Regions from separate parts of the Clostridium sp. CM042 genome, predicted to be linked through region 2. Evidence: a T-box and tRNA genes for the amino acid it is inferred to sense, from the RefSeq annotation. Region 2 holds a T-box; the other holds one or more tRNA genes.
What was found. A T-box is a leader RNA that pairs with one kind of tRNA and senses whether it is charged. The one in region 2 lies ahead of thrS (threonine--tRNA ligase), so its partner is inferred to be a tRNA-Thr.

Region 1: it encodes a tRNA-Thr, which carries the amino acid that the T-box ahead of thrS (threonine--tRNA ligase) is inferred to sense. The anticodon was not compared.

What each region holds. Positions count from the first base shown of each region.
Region 1 is NZ_CM143646.1:2,537,576-2,541,795, reverse strand. It holds gene ACWJJ7_RS12055 (C40 family peptidase) at 1-839, opposite strand, end outside; gene ACWJJ7_RS12050 (hypothetical protein) at 1,348-1,506, shown strand; tRNA gene ACWJJ7_RS12045 (tRNA-Thr) at 2,107-2,182, opposite strand; gene ACWJJ7_RS12040 (TM2 domain-containing protein) at 2,202-2,528, opposite strand; gene ACWJJ7_RS12035 (hypothetical protein) at 2,674-3,051, opposite strand; gene ACWJJ7_RS12030 (ParM/StbA family protein) at 3,054-4,109, opposite strand.
Region 2 is NZ_CM143646.1:1,241,753-1,245,972, forward strand. It holds gene thrS (threonine--tRNA ligase) at 207-1,976, opposite strand; T-box leader at 2,016-2,242, opposite strand; gene ACWJJ7_RS05830 (zinc ribbon domain-containing protein) at 2,364-2,513, opposite strand; gene ACWJJ7_RS05835 (PTS transporter subunit IIBC) at 2,693-4,220, shown strand, end outside.

The DNA of each region.
Region 1 (4,220 bases), 1.3 Mb from region 2:
CCACCCCATAAGTATGGCATTCCTAAAAACGTGTTTAATTGCGAGATTAAACTCTCTATATTTTTTGTTGCAGTACTTTGTTGTCCATTTGAATTATTTTCTGTGGTATCACCTCTACTTGGAGTGTCATTACCTAGGCTTACGTATGTTTTAGCTATATATCCCCATTGTCCGTTATACTTGATTTTATAGAAATCATTTTGTGTTCCATATAAATCCACTTTTGCATTTATTTTTATTGCGCCCATAATATTGTTACCCATAGACGCCGTTTTTCTTACATTTAAACTTGATGCTGTAATATAACCAATTCCAGTAGTCACACTGCTTGTACTATCTGTATTTGTGCTTGTATCCTGTCCTGTTGCAGCCTTCACATATTGCTCACTTACATAACCTGTTTTGCCACCATAATTTATCTTATAAAAACCGTTTGATTTTTCATACATTGTCACTTTAGTTCCGCGTGTAATAACATTAGCAACAGAATAATTTATTCCAGATCCAGATCTTACATTTAAATAGTCTGTTGTTATTATTCCTGCAGTCCCCGCTCCATTTATTGTACTTGTAGAACCAGACGTATTTGACGATAATTTTATATATGAGCTATGTACATATCCAGTTTGTCCTTTATAATTTATTTTATAGAATTCACCTTCTTTACCAAGTGTCTCTACCGCCGTATTTCTCGCAAGAGAAGCTATAATCGATGATGAAATTGATGATTTTTGCCTGACACGTAATGAACTTGCAGTCACCGTTCCATTGTCCGCGAATACAACATGTGAACCCGCCATAGTTAATAACATTGCTATAAAAGCTACTCTCTTTTTCATATACTACCTCCTATATTTTAGATGAATATAAATTATTGAAATATGTAAATTATTTCTAATGTAAATATTTTATTTTTTTCTCCTAGAGTTTTGCTTGCATATTTATTCTCTGCAATATTTTCCAGGAAATGTTTTGAACGTTAGCTTGTCTACTTATTATAACTAGTACTATGAATATGTTTACATCAATCTTCCCCTTTAACTTGACACTAACACAAATGGCATAAATTTTCACTTTTTTTATATAATACCATTGTAACAGAAAGTAATAATTTTTTATATACATATAATTTATAAAAAATCACTGATTTTCATGATTCTTACCTAAATTTCACTTATTAAGTCAAATAAAATGAGAATGTAATTATACAAATAATCCTTATACTTTCCGATTTAAATTCTATGGTAATATTTGTCAATATGTATTATAATTATTATTGTGTTACAACATTCTATTTAGCATACATAAGCTTATTTTATGTAACACAAATCTTGCGAGGTGATAATTATGCCCAGAGGAAGAAAGAAAATTGAAAATTCTAAAAGCGAATTGATTCATGTAAGAATAAGTGAAGACATATCAAACTCTTTAGAAAGTTTCTGCAAGGCAAGCAATATAAAAAAGAGTGAAGGAATAAGACTCCTCCTTGAAAGTATTCTGAAATAAATGCTACACTAAAAAAGTAGTTAAGATATAACTCTCAACTACTTTTTTGCTATGCTTTTAAACCATCACCTGCGGTGCTGCAACAGCTCAGCAGGAGCTGCATTAACGTCTTCAGAAGGAGATTTATACCCCCGCTGAAGTTTTATCTTTGCTATGGTATGTAACTCCCATTTATATAAGTAGGAGACTTACCTTCTGGAATGTCGTTAAAAGTTCTTGCCACAAGCAACGATTCGTTTGTTACCTTTTATTAATTTACTTTTATCTATTCCAACTTTCACTTTTATCTTTTTCATTTACATTCAACCTCACCTTATATATAATTACACTTCTAGTACTAATAAAACACGATTATTTCCTCTTATTTATTCTGTCTATCAGTATTATTACCCAATATATGTAATATTAATCAATCCGTTAAATATAAAAGCCTGAAGATAGATTTCTCTACCCTCAAGCTGCGTTTTACTATATTTCTATTCATTTACTATGCCACTTTATAACCCACCGTCTGCCTACTTTAGCTATGCTGAACGTACAAAAAAGCACCAGCAGTTATGCCAGTGCTTAAAAAAAAGCTTTGTTTTCATGTTACAAACTTGGAGCTGAAAAAGGGAGTCGAACCCTCGACCTACGCATTACGAGTGCGTTACTCTACCAACTGAGCTATTTCAGCATATACAAAACGATTTAAACTAATACCTATATAGATTTTTATTTAGTTGTAATCCATTTATATCTTTAAATGAATTAGTAGCAATCAAAATAATATCAACTAACACCCATATTCCAAAACCACCAAAGGTTAAAATCATTAAAATTCCCGTACCTATTTTACCTACATAAAATCTATGAATACCAAATGCGCCAAGAAAAATACACAGCAATAAAGCAACTAACCAGTTTTTTTCACTAATAATCCGTTCACCAGTCGTATTAGGTTGAATTAATAAATTAATCCCACATATTTTACAAAAATTAGAGCTATCTTCATTTTGAGATCCACAACTAGGACAGAACATTAAATCACCCTTTTTAGCTTATTTTAAATGACTTTCTTATATTTTATCATATGTGGTATCATTTTACTATATGTATGAAATAAGTGTTTTTAAAATAAAATGAATTCTTAAAAGTAAAAAGGAGTGGCGAAGACGCCACTCCAAGCTATAACGACATATCTTTCACACAATTAAGTTTTTTCATATAATCACTTTCAACAGAATCTATCTCTCTCTCATTTGATTTTTTAACAATAACTGCATCGTTAATTTGTGGAATTGAGTTTGGCATAGCACCTTTAAAAAGCTCTCCAACTATATTACCTATATAATCTTTAACTTCAGGGTTATCTAAAATATTTGCAATATCTACTGTATCTAGCTTCTTAACTTTATTGCCGTAGTCCCTGTAAAATCTCAGAGCCTGCTTTATAAGTTTAGAATTATTAATACCTTTCTTCTCCATATTGCTCACATAATTAATTAAGTCTTTATCTGTTTCCTCTCCTAAATTTGATGATACAGTTTTACGGAGTGCTCCCATACTTATTGACCTGCTACTGTCGTTGCAGCAACTTCTTTATTTCCATCTAAGTATTCAAGTACTAACAATTCTTTATATCTTTCAGCGAACAGTATAGCATTTGCACATTGAGGATTTTTATTGTCTATAAGTTTTGGCTGAGTTTTCATGAACTCAGTTTGTAAATATTCTAATAGTAACTGCGCAGGCCCTCCTATTATTCTTATATCTTTACAAGTATTTGGTTTAAAAGAGCTATTAATTGAACTTATTGCTTTCTCCACGTATGGTTTTAACACTAGATCTTTAATGTCTTTTAATACATTTGCTTCCCCAAAAGGTAGTTCGTCATCTTCTAAATATTCGATAGCATCTGATATATCATAATTACCATCAGATCCGTCAGCAGAGTTGAACTTAGTGAGTAACGCTTCTATTGTTGGCTCAAATCCATGTTGTGCAAAACTACTAGCCTTAGTCATTCCAAGCACCTTGTTACCGAATTCATCTTTCTCATATTTCCAATGAGATACATCTAAAGTACCACCACCAAAGTCAAGTAATAACATTGGATAAGTAAATGTTTCCATGGTTTCAGCGCTTAATGTACCTCCTTGTTTAAATACTTGTACATCTAATATTTCTATATCATATGTTATATTATTTATTGTTATAGACTGCTTTTCCATCTTCTTTATTTCATTTTTAAGTGGAATACTGTGATCTATATAATATTCTGCTGGAAGTCCTACAGCGAGTCTTACTTTTATTTTAGTTTCCCCCTTAAAACTTAGTGCAATAGCGTTAAGCAGATTCAACTTATAATGCTCGGACATGTATTTATTAGATTCCATGTTAAGCTTGCCTTCTTTATTACCTACGGTGTATAACTTTCCATTCCAAGTGATGTTACTTATTCCAGTAGCCCTAGAACCATGCTTGCTTACAGCAGAGACTCTACTAGCAAAAGTTACATTGGTACTTGTTTTTGTAAATGTATTTCCTATGTCAACAGTTAGTACAGATGCTAGCGCTTTCTTTAATACAGGATACTTTTTTGATATTTCTGTTAAGTTCATTTATTTTTCCTCCTAAATTTTTCTAATTATTCCTTATTGTTATATATTCTATATTATGTATCAATATCCTTCTTTTGTAATAAAATATTTATATATATATTTATAAACCTA
Region 2 (4,220 bases):
AACAATCTGTCCAAAGTGCAAAAAGTATGATGGAATGCTTAGTAACACTACTCCAATTGCAGTAGGAATATATTTGATAACCACAAGTGCGTTCAACTTTTTAGAAGAACTTGTTTTTAGAATATATATGAGAAATTTAAAAACTGAAAATTAATAAATATTAGAAAAATCCTGCTAACTTATTTTATTAGCAGGTTTTTTTACTATTAATCATCTAGCCTTTTACTATCGACCTCCTGTATGATTCTTGAAATAAAGTCCTCCAGTAAGCAATTGCCCTCATCACCATTCTTTCTACTTCTAAGGGATATACTCGCTGAGTTTTGTTCTTTTTCACCAACAACAATAATATATGGCAATCTTTCGCTTCGGGCCTCTCTAATTTTATAGCCTATTTTTTCTGCTCTACCATCTAAACTAACCCTGATATTATTTTCTTCCAGTTTATTTACTACAGCTTTTGCATAATTATTATACTGCTCCGATATAGGTAGTATTTTAACTTGAACAGGTGATAGCCATGTTGGAAACTTTCCTGCAAAATGTTCTATCAAAATGCCAATAAATCTTTCTATACTACCAAAAATTACTCTGTGTATAACAATTGGTCTGTGCTTTTCTCCGTCACTGCCAATATATTGAAGATTAAATCTTTGAGGAAGCTGCAAATCTAGTTGTATAGTTCCACATTGCCATTCCCTTCCTATACTATCTTCTAAGTGAAAATCTATTTTAGGCCCGTAGAATGCTCCGTCCCCTTCATTTATCTTAAATTCCATGTTCATTTCCGTGAGCGCGCCCTGAAGTGAGCTTTCTGCTAATTGCCACTCTTCATCACTTCCCATAGAATTTTCAGGTCTTGTTGAAAGTTCTACTCTATATTTAAATCCAAACCTTCCATAAACTTCATTTATAAGTTTAACTACACCCTTTATCTCTTCTTTTATCTGCTCCGGCAGCATGAATATGTGAGCATCATCCTGTGTAAATGCTCTAACCCTCATAAGCCCATGCAAAGCTCCAGATAGTTCATGTCTATGCACCTTTCCTAGTTCTCCAGCTCTTATTGGTAGATCCCTGTAAGAGTGAGCTTCTGATTTATATACAAGCATTCCTCCTGGACAGTTCATTGGTTTTATAGCGAATTCTTCTTCGTCTATATTGACAGTATACATATTTTCTTTATAGTGAGACCAATGCCCAGATGTTTCCCAAAGTTCCTTGTTTAATATCATAGGTGTTTCTATCTCAACATACCCAGCCTTATTATGAAGTTCTCTCCAGTACTCAATTAACTTATTTTTTAAAACTACGCCATTAGGGAGAAAGAATGGAAAACCTGGTCCTTCATCCATTAAAGCAAATAACTTTAGCTCTTTCCCGAGTTTTCTATGATCCCTTTTCTTCGCTTCTTCAAGCATATTCAAATATTCATCAAGTTCGCTTTTCCTCGCAAATGCCGTTCCGTATATTCTTTGAAGCATTTTATTTTTTTCACTACCCCTAAAGTAGGCCCCTGCAACTGATAATAGTTTGAAGGCTTTTACCTTTGAAGTTGATAATACATGAGGCCCTGCACAGAGTTCTATAAAATCTCCTTGCTTAAAGAAAACTAATTCTTCCCCTTCTGGCAAATCATTAATGAGTTCTATTTTATAAATTTCTCCCTTATCTTCCATAAGCTTTAAAGCTTCTCCCCTAGAAATCACTGATCTCTCGAGTCTTAAGTCTTCCTTAACTATTTTTCTCATTTCTTCTTCTATTTTCTCAAGCATATCCATAGTAAAGGGTTCTTCCACATCAAAGTCATAATAAAATCCATTATCTATTGCAGGCCCTATAGCCAATTTAACATTCGGATACAATCTTTTTACCGCCTGAGCAAGTATATGAGATGTGGTGTGCCTAAGTGCCCTTTTTCCTTCTTCTTCATTAGAATTTATTACACTGCCGTCTTTTATTACAACTTTTAACATGAATATTCCTCCTTCAAAAAATAATAAACCCGTCCCAAAATAAGGGACGAGTTTTATCGCGATTCCACCCAAATTACAGAAGGCTTAGTTTAAAATCACCTCTGTCACTCAATACCGCTAACGCCGGTCTGCGGAATTACCTACTTAAGTTCAATAATCAACTCGGAGGTGGTTTTCAATAGTGCTCGCTTAAGAAACTTTTCAGCCGGTGAGTTTCTCTCTCTTTGAACAGTATACTATCTACTTTTCCTCTTCACAGTTTTTAATTTAAAATTAGTATATTCCAAAGCGTCTTCATTGTCAATATGTGTTATAATTATTATAATATGTGTATTTCATATACAAGTGATTATTTATATATTATATCCTAAAATTTTAACAACATTCTTACGATCCCAAATCTTTTAAACCTTGTTTAAGTATGTTTTCACTCGCATTTTCATCTCTTTGATGTACAACTCCACATTCTACACATACCCATTTTTTTATACTTAAATTCTTAATTTCTTTATTTTTATATCCACAATCGCTACATATTTGACATAACCTATTTTGAAATTTATTTTAATATTTCATTGACAATATTTTCACTATGAAATATACTCTAATAAAGAGGGCAAACGTTTGCACAAACTAAGATTAATATAAAGATACAATTGTGTATTGAAATTTTTATAAATACATACGTATTAAATCAATAATGGAGGTAATTGGATATGGTTAAGAACAAATCAAAAATAATTTCATTCGATTTCTGGCAAAAATTTGGTAAGGTATTATTAGTGGTGGTTGCAGTTATGCCTGCAGGTGGCCTAATGATTTCATTAGGCGTAGTTATAGGATTAATGGCACCTAATGTCTCATTTGTGCAAACGTTATCTCAAGTCGTGGGAGGTATAGGTTGGGCAATAATCGGTAATTTAGGGATATTATTTGCTATAGCTATTGGTGGATCTTGGGCTAAGGAACGTGCCGGTGGAGCATTTGCAGCACTTATTGCATTTATTTTAATAAATAAAATTACTGGTAATGTATTTAATATTACCAATGAGATGCTCACTGATGCACATGCAACAGTAACTTCCTTAACAGGTCAGCATCTTTTGGTTAAAGATTACTTTATTTCTGTTCTTGGATCCCCAGCATTGAATATGGGAGTATTTGTTGGTATTATATCAGGTTTTCTTGGAGCAGTTTTATTTAATAAGTATTATAACTATAATAAATTACCAAATGCACTTGCATTCTTTAATGGTAAACGATTTGTACCATTCGTTGTTATAGCAGGCTCCAGTGTTGTTGCACTTATATTTGTTATAGTTTGGCCATTTGCTCAATCAGTTATAAATGGATTTGGCAAATGGATTGCAACATCACAAAATACTGCACCATTTATCTCACCCTTTATATATGGTACACTTGAGCGTCTATTACTACCTTTTGGACTTCATCATATGATTACAATACCAATAAATTATACAGATCTTGGTGGAGCATATAAAGTATTAACTGGAGCTAATGCAGGTAATCTTATACTTGGGCAAGATCCGCTTTGGCTTGCATGGGTTACTGACTTAGGTAACTTAAAATCATCTGGAGATATGGGTGCATACAATAACTTACTTGCAACAGTTCATCCAGCACGTTTTAAAGTTGGCCAAATGATTGGCGGAGCTGGCTCCTTAATGGGTGTTGCGCTTGCTATGTATAAAAGTGTAGCTAAGGAAAAACGAGCAAAATATAAATCAGTATTTTTTTCAGCAGCCATTGCAGTTTTCTTAACAGGTGTTACTGAACCATTAGAATTCATGTTTATGTTTGTTTCACCAATATTATATGGTACTTATGCAGTTATGCAAGGATTTGCATTTATGTGTGCGGACATATTTAATCTTCGAGTTCACAGTTTTGGTGTTATAGAGCTTGTAGCACGTATACCGATGATTGTAAAGGCAGGAATTATAGGTGATCTTATAAGATATGTACTAGTGACGGTCGTATTTTTCTGCATAAATTATGTTGTATCTAAATTTATGATCGAGAAATTTAATATAGCAACTCCAGGCCGTAACGGAAATGAAATTGATATGGAATCTAGTTCGATAGATTCTACTGTAAATCAAAAAGTTGATGTTAGTAAGAAAGGAAGTCAAGCTGAAGCTATTATTGGATTACTTGGAGGAAATGAAAATATTGTAGATGTGGACGCATGTATGACCCGTCTTCGTGTAACAGTTAAAGATA